DNA from 4 places in the Pantoea sp. X-Soil-ISGK-259 genome. Region 3 is predicted to be linked to each of the others. Evidence: predicted binding sites of a transcription regulator. Region 3 holds the regulator's gene; each other region holds the start of a gene.
The links. Region 3 encodes PurR, which represses purine synthesis genes. Its sites were predicted from a motif close to CANGCAAACGTTTGCNTG; they were not measured.

Region 1 (3,116 bases), 1.3 Mb from region 3:
CGGGTGTCAGCATCATGCCCGCCAGCATAGAAATGACGCCAATGGATAACAGCATCAGAATTGCGTTTGAGGACCAGGCGCTGACCAGCACGCCGGTTAACGCCGAGCTGATGACAAAGGCCAGCGAGCCCCACAGCCTGACCGGCCCGTATGCCAGCCCAATCTGCTGTGTCCAGGTGGCGGCCAGCGCATCGCTGAGGGGAACCAGCGGTGAGAAAAAGAGGTTAAAGCCAATCATCACGGTAAGCAGCCACATCCACTGCTCGCCCACCCAGAAACCGGCGGCGAACAGACAGGTCATCAGCGCCAGCAGGCGCAGCGCCGTAATCAACCGTGATGGATTTTTGACCTGAGAAGCGATAAGCAGACTGCCGACAAAGCGCGCGACCATGCCACATCCGAGCAGCAGGCCAATCTTTTCAGCATCCAGGCCGGTGCCTTTCAGCCACACGCCCCAGAATGGCAGATAGATGCCGTAACAGAAGAAGTAAGTGAAGTAGCCCAATCCGAGCCATCTGGCGGAGCCGATTGCCATATTCCCTCCAGTAAGTTTGCTGCCAGGCAGCATAAACAGGCGTTACTCTGGCAGAGCACTGCGGAGCAGGCAATAAAAAAGGATGGCAATTGCCATCCTTTTTGTGCTGTCTTACAACAGGTTAGCGATTAAGCATAGACCGGCAGACGGCTGCAGATATCCAGCACTTTCTTTTTGGTGCGCTCAATGGTGGCTTCGTCATTGACGTTATCCAGTACATCAGCGATCCAGCCAGCCAGCTCACGCACGTCTGCTTCGTTGAAGCCACGACGCGTAACGGCAGGTGTACCGATACGGATACCCGACGTCACAAACGGGCTTTTCGGGTCGTTCGGTACGCTGTTCTTGTTAACCGTGATGTTGGCACGGCCCAGCGCGGCATCCGCTTCTTTACCGGTCAGGTTTTTGCTCACCAGATCGATCAGGAAAAGATGGTTATAGGTGCCACCGGAAACGATGTCATAGCCACGCTCAATCAGCACTTCAACCATCGCTTTGGCATTTTTTGCCACCTGCTGCTGATAGGTTTTGAACTCCGGCTCCATCGCCTCTTTGAAGGCAACCGCTTTACCCGCGATAACGTGCATCAGAGGACCGCCCTGGCCGCCCGGGAAGACAGCAGAGTTCAGTTTCTTGTAGAAATCTTCGTCGCCGTTTTTAGCCAGAATGATACCACCGCGCGGACCCGCCAGCGTTTTGTGGGTGGTGGAGGTCACGACGTGCGCATGGGGAATCGGGCTTGGATAAACGTCTGCGGCAATCAGGCCGGCAACGTGGGCCATATCGACAAACAGCCAGGCACCCACGCTATCCGCGATTTCACGCATTTTCGCCCAGTCGCAGACGCCAGAGTAAGCTGAGAAGCCGCCAACGATCATTTTTGGCTTGTGGGTTTTCGCCAGTTCAGCCAGCTCGTCGTAATTGATTTTTCCGGTCTCATCGATACCGTAAGCAACCACGTTATAGAGTTTGCCAGACAGGTTAACCGGTGAGCCGTGAGTCAGGTGTCCACCGTGCGCCAGGTTCATCCCGAGGATAGTATCGCCCGGCTGAAGCAGCGCCGTATAAACAGCGAAGTTAGCCTGTGAACCTGAGTGTGGCTGCACGTTAGCGTAATCAGCACCAAACAGCGCTTTTGCGCGGTCAATCGCCAGCTGCTCAACGATATCAACGTACTCACAGCCGCCGTAGTAACGTTTGCCCGGATAGCCTTCAGCGTATTTATTGGTGAGCTGAGAACCCTGTGCCTGCATAACACGCGGGCTGGTGTAGTTTTCAGAAGCAATCAGTTCAATGTGCTCTTCCTGACGCACTGTCTCCTGCTCCATTGCCTGCCACAACTCGGCATCGTAATCGGCAATGTTCATATCACGCTTTAACATCCGGATCTCCTGACTCAGCTAACTTTCTGACGGTATTTACCCCCCTTCAGGGGCGAAGGCCAACAGTGTAAACCGTTTTAACAGGTGAAGGTAGGGTGAACCGCCTCTTTTTACGCAAACGATTGGCTGGCGACTGGCAGCGCTTTTTTACACCTTTTTAGCCTGTTCACCCGTCACATTTTTTCTCAACGATGTGACGGCGGCGTCTGTTGATGCACCAAAAAGTTGCCACATGGGGAGCCAGAAAGTTTCCCGGGTTATTTACACCACAGGCAAGGCGGCTATAACATGCATTTATAATACATGTTTAATAAGAGGCCATTGATATGCTTGATGCACACACCATCGCCACCGTTAAATCGACGCTGCCTGCCATAGCCGCCTGCGGTCCAAAGCTTACCGCACACTTCTATGACCGTATGCTGTCGCACCACCCTGAACTCAAAAACGTCTTCAATATGAATAACCAGCGCAATGGCGATCAGCGCGAAGCGTTGTTCAACGCTATCTGCGCCTATGGCGCGAATCTGGAGAATCTGGCCGTGCTGCTGCCTGCGGTAGAAAAAATCGCGCAGAAACACACCAGCCTGAATATTCAGCCTGCCCAATACGCCATCGTCGGTGAAAATCTGCTGGCGACCATCAAAGAATTGCTGAATCCCGGTGACGAGGCGCTGGCTGCGTGGGGCCAGGCCTATGGCATCCTGGCGGATGTGTTCATCAATCGGGAAGAAGAGATCTATCAGGCCACAGCGCAGCAAACCGGCGGCTGGCGTGGCACCCGCGCGTTTCGCATCAGCGCAGTTGAGCAGCAGAGCGAGGTCATTAAAAGCTTTACCTTCACGCCGGTGGATGGCGGCCCGGTAGCCGCTTTTAAACCGGGTCAGTATCTGACAGTACACCTGCAGCCTGCCAGCTTCGAGCATCACCAGATTCGTCAGTACTCACTGACGCATCTCAGCAACGGTAAAGCGTATCGTATTGCGGTGAAACGCGAAGCGCAGGGCACGGTCTCCGGCTGGCTGCATCAGCATGGCAAAGTGGGTGATGAGCTGATGCTCGCCGCACCGCACGGCGACTTCTTCCTGGAGGTCGATTCTGGCACGCCAGTCGCACTTATCTCTGCGGGCGTGGGTCAGACGCCGATGCTGGCGATGCTGCATTCACTGGCAGCCAGCGAGCATCGCGCACCGGTCAGC
Region 2 (3,116 bases), 1.3 Mb from region 3:
TTGCACAGTGGCGTGCTGGCTGAAGAGTGCGCCGCCATGCTGAGCGATTTTTTCCGTATGCGTCGCGAGCAGAAAAAAGCGCTGCGTCAGGCGCAGCGCCAGGGTTAGTTCATCGCGATCTTTGGTTCAACCGCCGGATAGCCCTTCGCCAGTTCGGCCTGGGCTTCCGCCTGCTGCTTCAGACGCTTCTCCTGCTCCTGCAGATAACCCACCAGACTTAGCTGATACTTGCGGATATTCTCCACGTAGTTATAAGCTTCATGCCCTCGGGCGTAGCCATACGTCGTCTGGGTGTAGTAACGCTTCTGACTCAGCATCGGCAGACGCAGCTTTACATCCGCCCAGCTGTCCGGATCGCCACCCTGGCGTGCCGTCAGCTTGCGGACGTCGAGCATATGGGCATAGCCCATGTTGTAAGCCGCCAGCGCAAACCAGATACGTTCATCTTCCGGGATGCTCTGTGGCACCTTCGCCATCATATCCTGCAGATACTGACTGCCGCCGCGAATGCTCTGTTCGGGATCGGTACGATCACCCACATCCAGACTCTCCGCGGTGTTACGCGTCAGCATCATCATGCCGCGTACGCCGGTAGGGGAGGTGGCCTGCGGATTCCAGTGCGACTCCTGATAGGAGATCGCTGCCAGCAGTCGCCAGTCAATGCTGGTAGCGTACTTCTCAAACAGCGGTTTGATGTCGGGCAGCGTATTGTCGATGGCCCGCAGGAAAGTGCGGGTATCGACATAATCAAAGGTGCCGACGTGGCCGAGATATTTCTCCTCCAGCCGCGCCATCGCGCCTTCTTCTCCCATCCCGTTAAAGAAGTCGAGCATCGCCGCATTCAGGCTGTCATCATCGCTGTGCCGCACATACCAGGTCACCGGCTCTTCATCGGTGACGTCGAACGCGACCGCCAGCTGCGGATAAATGCGCTGCAACAGGGCGATGGTGACGGAGTCGCCAATGGTGTAGTCGAGCTTGCCATCAGCTACCGCTTCCAGCAGGGCTTTAGGGCTCTGATCGGTGGAGATCGCCCAGTCCAGATCGGGAAACTGATTAGAACGCGCGCTCTTCAGCGTTGACAGGTAAGCCGATCCCGCCGCAACCGTTAGCCGCCCCTTTAAGTCACCGAGGTTTTTAGGGCGCGGCTTATCCACGCGATAGACCAGCTGCTGCGAAACATTGTAGTAACCTGGCCCGGTCTGATAACGCGTCAGGCGTTCATTGTTATAGTTCAGCCCGGCGGCCAGCACATCGGCTTTGCCATCGTCAAGGTCATCAAACAGATCGCTCAGGTTAGGACGAACCGTCACCTTAAGTTTGACGCCCAGATAATCGGCGAAACGTTTTGCCAGCTCATAGTCCATACCGGCCGGTAATTGGTTAACTGTGTAGTAAGTCAATGGGGAGTTGATGGTACTGACACGCAGCACTCCCCGCGATTTAATCTGTGAAATCTGGTCCTGCCCCCCCCCATACCAGGGAATGGATGGCCATAGCGCTAACGCTAACAGCACGGCAACCAGACCGATAAACAGATAATTAAATTTTAGGCGTTTCAAATAGTTATCTCTCGCTGGCTCTAAGGCCTCTGTCTTTTAAAGGCAGTATTTATCTTCTTTGAACTCCCAGAGCGAGGGGCATTTTGCGCAACAAAATCACGCTGAGCAACTTTTATAGCAGCTTTTGCGCAAATTTCAGGCAAATCCGGGTCGCCAAAAATTGTGCGCAAACGGTTTCGTCGCGAGGTCGCTTTCTCTATAATACGCCCCGTTTTCCCTGTTGCGCCCAATTTGCGTCGCCCGGCGCCCTGACGAGAGACTTATTAATGGAAATTCTGCGTGGTTCGCCCGCCCTGTCGGCATTTCGTGTAAACAAACTGCTGACCCGCTTTCAGGACGCTCATCTGCCGGTGAGTGATATTTACGCTGAGTACATCCATTTTGCTGATGTCAGTACGCCCTTAAGCGCTGACGAACAGAGCCGTCTGCAACGTCTGCTGAAATATGGTCCCTCTCTTGCTGAACATGCTCCACAGGGTCGTCTGCTGCTGGTGACACCGCGTCCTGGTACCATTTCGCCCTGGTCATCCAAAGCAACCGATATCGCCCACAACTGCGGCCTGCCACAGGTCCGTCGTCTGGAACGTGGTCTGGCTTTCTATGTACAGGCTCCCCAGCTGACCGAAGCGCAGTGGCAAACGCTGGGCACACTGCTGCACGATCGGATGATGGAAACGGTCTTCAGTGACCTGGCGCAGGCTGAGCAGTTGTTCGCGCACCACACGCCGCAGCCGGTGAAAAGTGTCGATCTGCTGGGTGAGGGCCGTCAGGCGCTGGTGCAGGCCAATATCTCCCTGGGTCTGGCGCTGGCAGACGATGAAATTGACTACCTGGTGGCGGCGTTTACCGCACTGGGTCGTAACCCCAACGACATTGAACTCTATATGTTTGCGCAGGCGAACTCTGAGCACTGTCGTCACAAGATTTTCAACGCCGACTGGATTATCGACGGCGAGAAACAGCCAAAGTCGCTGTTTAAAATGATCAAAAATACGATGGAGAAGACGCCGGACTTCGTGCTCTCTGCCTATAAAGATAACGCCGCCGTTATGGAAGGATCAGAGGTTGGCCGCTTCTTTGCTGACGCCGGAGAGAGCGAGTACCGCTGGCATCAGGAAGCTGCGCACATTCTGATGAAGGTGGAAACGCACAACCACCCAACGGCGATTTCGCCGTGGCCAGGCGCGGCCACCGGTTCTGGTGGTGAAATCCGTGATGAAGGCGCAACCGGTCGCGGCTCCAAGCCAAAAGCGGGCCTGGTCGGATTCTCGGTCTCTAACCTGCGTATTCCTGGCTTTGAACAGCCGTGGGAAGAGGACTTCGGTAAACCAGCCCGCATTGTCAGCGCACTGGAGATCATGACCGACGGACCTCTGGGCGGCGCTGCCTTCAACAATGAATTTGGTCGTCCGGCTCTGAATGGCTACTTCCGTACTTATGAAGAGCAGGTCACCAGCCACAACGGCACTGAGCTGCGCGGCTATCATAAGCCGATTATGCTGGCGGGCGGCATCGGTAACATCTGTGCCGATCACGTGCAGAAAGGCGAAATCA
Region 3 (3,116 bases):
TCATTCTCATTTTTGCAGGATAAACGCGGCAGAGTGTAAAAGGTGCGTTTGCTGCTGTGAAACGGTAATATTTGCCGCTTGCTGTTAAAAATTTTGAAGGCAGATTATGTGGTCAGAATATGCATTAGAAGTGGTTGACGCAGTCGCCCGTGGCGGCAGCTTTAGCGCTGCTGCGCAGGAGTTACATCGGGTGCCCTCTGCCATCAGTTACACGGTGCGGCAGCTGGAGAGTTGGCTGGCGGTGCCGCTGTTTGAGCGTCAGCACCGTGAAGTGGTACTGACTCCGGCAGGCGAGCATTTTGTCCGTGAAGGGCGCAGCGTCATCAAAAAAATGCTAGCCACACGACGACAGTGTCAGCAGCTGGCCAACGGCTGGCGCGGTCAGCTCAGCATCGCGGTTGACCGTATCGCTAAACCTCAGCGCACCCGGCAACTGGTTAAAGATTTCTATCGCCATTTCCCCGACATGGAGCTGATCATCAGTTATGAAGTTTTTAACGGCGTCTGGGATGCGCTGGCCGATGGCCGGGTAGAAGTGGCCATTGGGGCCACCCAGGCGATTCCGGTGGGCGGACGTTTTGCGTTTCGCGATATGGGCACACTCAACTGGCGCTGCGTGGTCGCGCCCGATCATCCCCTGACGCAGGCGAGCCAGATCGATGACGACACGCTGCGTAGCTGGCCGTCACTGGTGCTGGAAGATACTTCACGCGCACTGCCGCGCCGAATGACATGGACGCTGGATAACCAGCGCAGGCTGGTGGTGCCGGAATGGCAAACCGGGCTGGAGTGCGTGCAGGCGGGATTGTGTGTGGCGATGGTGCCCGGTCATCTTGCCAGGCCACTGCTCGACAGCGGCGATCTGGTTGAACTGACTCTGCCGGTGGCGTTTCCGGACAGTCCCTGCTGTGTCAGCTGGGCTGAGGATCGCGCATCACCGGCGACTGGCTGGTTGCTCAGCTACCTGGGTGATGCGCAAACGCTTAATCAGGAGTGGTTAAGCGAGGATTAACGGCGATAGTCGCGGAATGGACCGTCGGCCACCGAGCGGCGCTCAATCAGCGTAGGGTGTACTTCAATCGTCTGTGACACTTCACGCTTACTGGTGATGCGGTCCAGCAGCATATCCAGCGCTTTTTCACCTAACTGAGCTTTAGGCTGATGCACGGTGGTCAGGGCCGGTGCGAAATAGCGGGCGTTGCGCACATTATCATAACCGATCACCGAAATATCCTGCGGTACGCGCAAACCCATTTCGTCGGCGGCGCAAATTGCACCCATTGCCATGATATCACCACCGCAGAACACCGCCGTCGGGCGCTGTTTCTGTGACAGGATCTGCTGCATCGCCTGATAGCCCGACTCCGGCTCAAAGTCACCCTGGACAATCCACTCGGCGCGCGGCTGAATGCTGGCTTCTTCCAGCGCCTTCAGGAAACCGGCATGACGTCCGCCACCGGTATTACGCTCCATCTGACCGGGGATAGCACCAATGTCGCGGTGACCGCGTTCAATCAGATAGCGTCCTGCCAGATAGCCGCCCTGGAACGCGTTATCCAGAACCGTGTCGGTGAAGTCGGCGCGCGATTCGCCCCAGTCCATTACCACCATCGGGATGTTACGGTTCTCTTCCAGCATCTGCAGCAGGTCGTCTGGATATTCTGAGCACATCACCAGCAGACCATCGACACGCTTCTGCGCCATCATGCTGAGATAGGCGCGCTGTTTTTGCAGATCGTTATGCGAATTCCCCAGAATCAGCGTATAGCCTTTGTCAAAACAGTGATTCTCAATCGCTTCAATAATCTCTGCGAAATAGGGGGCTTCGCTGGAGGTCGCCAGCAGGCCCAGCGTTCTGGTGTGATTCACTTTCAGGCTGCGCGCCACGGCGCTTGGCGAATAGTGCAGTTCTTTTATCGCCTGCCAGACCGCGTTACGCGTCTCTTCTGCGACAAAGCGGGTTTTATTGATGACGTGCGAAACCGTCGTCGTTGAGACGCCAGCGCGTTTCGCCACATCTTTAATTGTTGCCATGAAAATCGGACTCCAGTGCTTATCTAACTCTATGATAAGCGTAGTGTTAAACGTTTGCGTCTGCTCAGGGTTTTTTCCGCAAAAATGCCGCGTTTTTGGCCGGTTTACAGGCCGCTGGCGGAAATAAAACGCCTGAAAACCGGCGCAAACGGAATCAGGATTGCGCGCGTTGCGCAACAAAGGCGGGATTCTAACAAGGCTGAACGGATAAAACGAGATTTTTACCGGGCCCTGTGGGAAAATGCGATATCCCCACAAATTGTGTGACTAAGGAGCAAACAATGAGTACCGATCTTAAACTGGCTTTAATGACGACTGCGGGCTGTCTGCTGATGATTGTAGCCTTTAGTTTTACCGCCATTCTGCACTAAAAAAAAGCCGGGAATCTCCCGGCTTTTTACGACTGTTTTCTGGTTAGCGTATGGTTTTCGGCGTCATCACACGACGGGCACCAATGTAATGACGCTGCCAGTAATCTTCCCCTAATGCGCTAATCTGAATGTCTTTTCCGGTACGCGGTGACTGGATAAACTTGCCATCTCCCAGGTACACGCCAACGTGATCCGCTGTACCGCGACCATTAATACGGAAGAAGACCAGATCGCCTTTCTCCAGCGACTCACGCTTGATGGGTGCGGCGTCACGCAGGTGATACATCTCATTAGCGGTACGCGGAATCTTAAACTTCACCAGATCTTTATAGGCGTACCAGACCAGGCCGCTGCAATCGAAGCCGGTATGCGGCGAAGTGCCGCCCCACTGGTAGGGTTTACCCAGCTGGCCCATCAGTTTGGTCATCGCGGTTTCGCGAGCCTTCTGATAACGCTGACGGTGGGATTTGCTCATTTTAATCGTGCCCGGCTCGCTGGTGGTGACCTCAGCGGTTTTTAGCAGGCGCTGATGGCCATAGCGTTTCTTCTCTTTGTTCTTTTGCTGGCTTTTGCTTATACGGGCGGTTTTAAGCGAGGTCTTCTTAGCAGGCGTCTGTTTGGCAGTGAGTTCGACTTTTTTCTGTTTTTTCGTTTTAAGTTTTTGAACAGGGCTGAGGCGAGTCTTTTTCGTCACCGTTTTTACCTGGCGAC
Region 4 (3,116 bases), 730 kb from region 3:
CCGTGAAGGTTTTTACGACAACACCATTTTCCACCGCGTAATCAACGGCTTTATGATTCAGGGCGGCGGCTTCGAGCCGGGCATGAAGCAGAAAGAAACCAAAGCCGAAATTCAGAATGAAGCGAACAACGGTCTGAAAAACACCAAAGGTACGCTGGCAATGGCACGTACTTCTGCGCCGCACTCTGCCACCGCACAGTTCTTCATCAACGTAGCTGACAACGACTTCCTGAACTTCCGTGACGAAAGCGTTCAGGGCTGGGGCTACTGCGTGTTCGCTGAAGTGGTTGAAGGCATGGATGTGGTCGAGAAAATCAAAGCAGTCTCTACTGGCCGCAGCGGCATGCATCAGGATGTGCCAAAAGATGACGTCGTTATCCAGAAAGTGACCGTCAGCGAGTAATGTCGCGCACGCTGTTTATCGCAGATCTCCATCTGTGTCAGGAAGAACCGGCGATTACCGCCGGTTTTCTGCATTTTTTACAGCGCGAAGCGCCCCACTGCGACGCGCTCTATATTCTCGGCGATCTGTTCGAAGCCTGGATTGGTGACGACGATCCCAATCCTCTGCATCAGCAGATTGCCCGCGCCCTGCGCGCCCTCCCGGTTCCGGTCTTCTTCATCCATGGCAATCGGGATTTCCTGATTGGCCGACGCTTTGCGCGCGCAAGCGGCATGACGCTGCTGCCGGAAGAGCAGGTACTGACGCTCTACGGCCATCGGCTGCTCATCATGCACGGTGATACGCTCTGCACCGACGATGCGGGTTATCTGCGCTTTCGTGCCAAAGTGCACAATCCGTGGATCCAGCGACTGTTCCTGGCGCTGCCGTTGAGGATCCGCAAACGCATTGCGGCCCGGATGCGCGCCGACAGTAAACAGGCAAACCAGCACAAATCCCAGACCATCATGGATGTAAACCAGGAGGCAGTCACTGCCGCTATGCTGCGCCAGCAGGTGCCGCTGTTGATCCACGGTCATACCCATCGCCCCGCCATTCATACGCTGAACCTGCAGGGTGAAACGGCGGAACGCGCGGTGCTGGGTGCCTGGCACAGCCGGGGTTCCATGATTCAGCTCGACGCCAGCGGCATTCAGCTCATCGATTTCGACTTCTAATCTGCGGTTAATTCGCGGACGTTAGCGGGACGCAACCGTTTTCCTTGCGTGCTTCTCATGCTATTCTCGGTGCCCTTCAAAACCTGTCCGCCCGGCCAGGTCTGTTTGTCTATTCACAGGAGTTGACCGCATGTCATCCAACGCCCCGGCCCGCATCGCCATTGTTATGGGTTCCAGAAGTGACTGGGCCACCATGCAGTTCGCCGCTGAGATCCTCACCAGCCTGGACGTCCCTTTTCATGTTGAAGTAGTCTCTGCGCACCGTACCCCGGATAAACTGTTCAGCTTTGCCGAAACGGCAGCCGATAACGGTTTTCAGGTGATTATTGCTGGCGCAGGTGGCGCAGCACATCTGCCAGGTATGCTGGCGGCAAAAACTCTGGTGCCAGTGCTGGGTGTACCGGTGCAGAGCGCTGCACTAAGCGGCGTGGATAGCCTCTATTCAATTGTGCAGATGCCGCGCGGCATTCCGGTCGGAACGCTGGCGATTGGCAAAGCAGGCGCAGCCAATGCCGCGCTGCTGGCCGCACAGATTCTGGCGCTGCATGACAGTGGGCTGGCGTCACGCCTGACGACCTGGCGTCAGAGTCAGACCGATGAGGTGCTGAACCATCCTGATCCGCGGGTGGATGCATGAAGCCGGTTTGCGTACTGGGCAACGGCCAGCTGGGTCGTATGCTGCGTCAGGCAGGTGAACCGTTGGGGATCGCGGTCTATCCGGTGGGTCTGGAGGCGGATCCTGCTTCCCTGCCCATCGCTGACAGTGTGATCACCGCCGAAATCGAACGCTGGCCGGAGACCGCGCTGACGCGCGAACTGGCGAGCCATCCGGCCTTTGTTAACCGTGATATTTTTCCGCGTCTGGCCGATCGTCTGACGCAGAAACAGCTGCTGGACCAGCTGGGGCTTGCCACCGCGCCATGGCAGTTGCTGGCCGATAAAAGCGAATGGCCGGCAGTGTTTGACTCGCTGGGCGAACTGGCCATCGTGAAAAGCCGCACCGGCGGTTACGACGGGCGAGGTCAGTGGCGTCTGCGTGCTGATGAGACGCATCAGCTACCCGAAGCGTGTTACGGCGAATGTATCGTTGAGCAGGGCATCAACTTTTCCGGTGAAGTCTCACTGGTGGGCGCACGCGGTCACGATGGCACCGTTGTATTCTATCCGCTGACGCATAACCTGCATCAGGATGGCATTCTGCGCACCAGTGTAGCGTTTCCGCAGGCAGACCAGGCTCAGCAGCAGCAGGCTGAATCGATGCTCAGCGCCATTATGCAGGCACTGAATTACGTTGGCGTAATGGCAATGGAGTGTTTCGTTACGCCTGATGGGCTGCTGATTAATGAGCTGGCGCCCCGCGTGCACAACAGTGGTCACTGGACGCAGAACGGTGCGTCGATCAGCCAGTTTGAGCTGCATCTGCGCGCCATTCTTGGTCTGGCATTGCCACAGCCGATGGTATTTGCGCCGTCGGTAATGGTTAATCTGATCGGCACCGATGTGAATCTCAACTGGCTGCAGCAGCCGCTGGTGCATCTGCACTGGTACGACAAAGAGGTGCGACCGGGCCGTAAAGTGGGTCATCTGAATCTGACCGACAGCGATGCAAGGCGGCTCAAAACAGCACTCAATGCGCTGGTGCCCCTGCTCCCGGAAGAGTACGCCAGCGGCATCGCCTGGGCCGTTGAAAAGCTGTAGTTTCCCGTTACCCGCTTGCGGGTTCTTGGGGCGTTCCGGATAAAGGTTAAAGGCGGCCTCATGCCGCCTTAGTCAGCCCTGCCTTATGCCGCATCAAACTTCCTGAACAACGCCTTCCCTTTCAGTAACCGAATCCCAAGCCAGCCACCGCACAGCGATAACAGCAACGCGCCGCATAACGGCAGTGCCAGCCATAATGTCCAGTCAGGCTGCCACGGGAAATCGAAAATCTTTGTCTGTAATCCCCATAGCGCCGCTTCTGCTCCCATCGCGGCCGCCACGCCCGAGACGACGCCGAG

Region 1: glyA (serine hydroxymethyltransferase) is a predicted target of PurR. The motif match lies at 2,029-2,046, and genes of this name have one in related genera.
Region 2: purL (phosphoribosylformylglycinamidine synthase) is a predicted target of PurR. The motif match lies at 1,726-1,743, and genes of this name have one in related genera.
Region 4: purE (5-(carboxyamino)imidazole ribonucleotide mutase) is a predicted target of PurR. The motif match lies at 1,148-1,165, and genes of this name have one in related genera.

Annotation. Positions count from the first base shown of each region.
Region 1 covers NZ_AP035986.1:3,026,386-3,029,501, forward strand. The annotation lists gene AC6I77_RS14310 (3-phenylpropionate MFS transporter) at 1-535, opposite strand, end outside; gene glyA (serine hydroxymethyltransferase) at 664-1,917, opposite strand; gene hmpA (NO-inducible flavohemoprotein) at 2,244-3,116, shown strand, end outside.
Region 2 covers NZ_AP035986.1:3,037,355-3,040,470, reverse strand. The annotation lists gene tadA (tRNA adenosine(34) deaminase TadA) at 1-108, shown strand, start outside; gene mltF (membrane-bound lytic murein transglycosylase MltF) at 105-1,562, opposite strand; gene purL (phosphoribosylformylglycinamidine synthase) at 1,829-3,116, shown strand, end outside.
Region 3 covers NZ_AP035986.1:1,764,798-1,767,913, forward strand. The annotation lists gene punR (DNA-binding transcriptional activator PunR) at 107-1,012, shown strand; gene purR (HTH-type transcriptional repressor PurR) at 1,009-2,034, opposite strand; gene cydH (cytochrome bd-I oxidase subunit CydH) at 2,316-2,405, shown strand; gene AC6I77_RS08220 (C40 family peptidase) at 2,449-3,116, opposite strand, start outside.
Region 4 covers NZ_AP035986.1:1,030,702-1,033,817, reverse strand. The annotation lists gene ppiB (peptidylprolyl isomerase B) at 1-403, shown strand, start outside; gene lpxH (UDP-2,3-diacylglucosamine diphosphatase) at 403-1,119, shown strand; gene purE (5-(carboxyamino)imidazole ribonucleotide mutase) at 1,250-1,756, shown strand; gene purK (5-(carboxyamino)imidazole ribonucleotide synthase) at 1,753-2,817, shown strand; gene ybbP (putative ABC transporter permease subunit YbbP) at 2,901-3,116, opposite strand, start outside.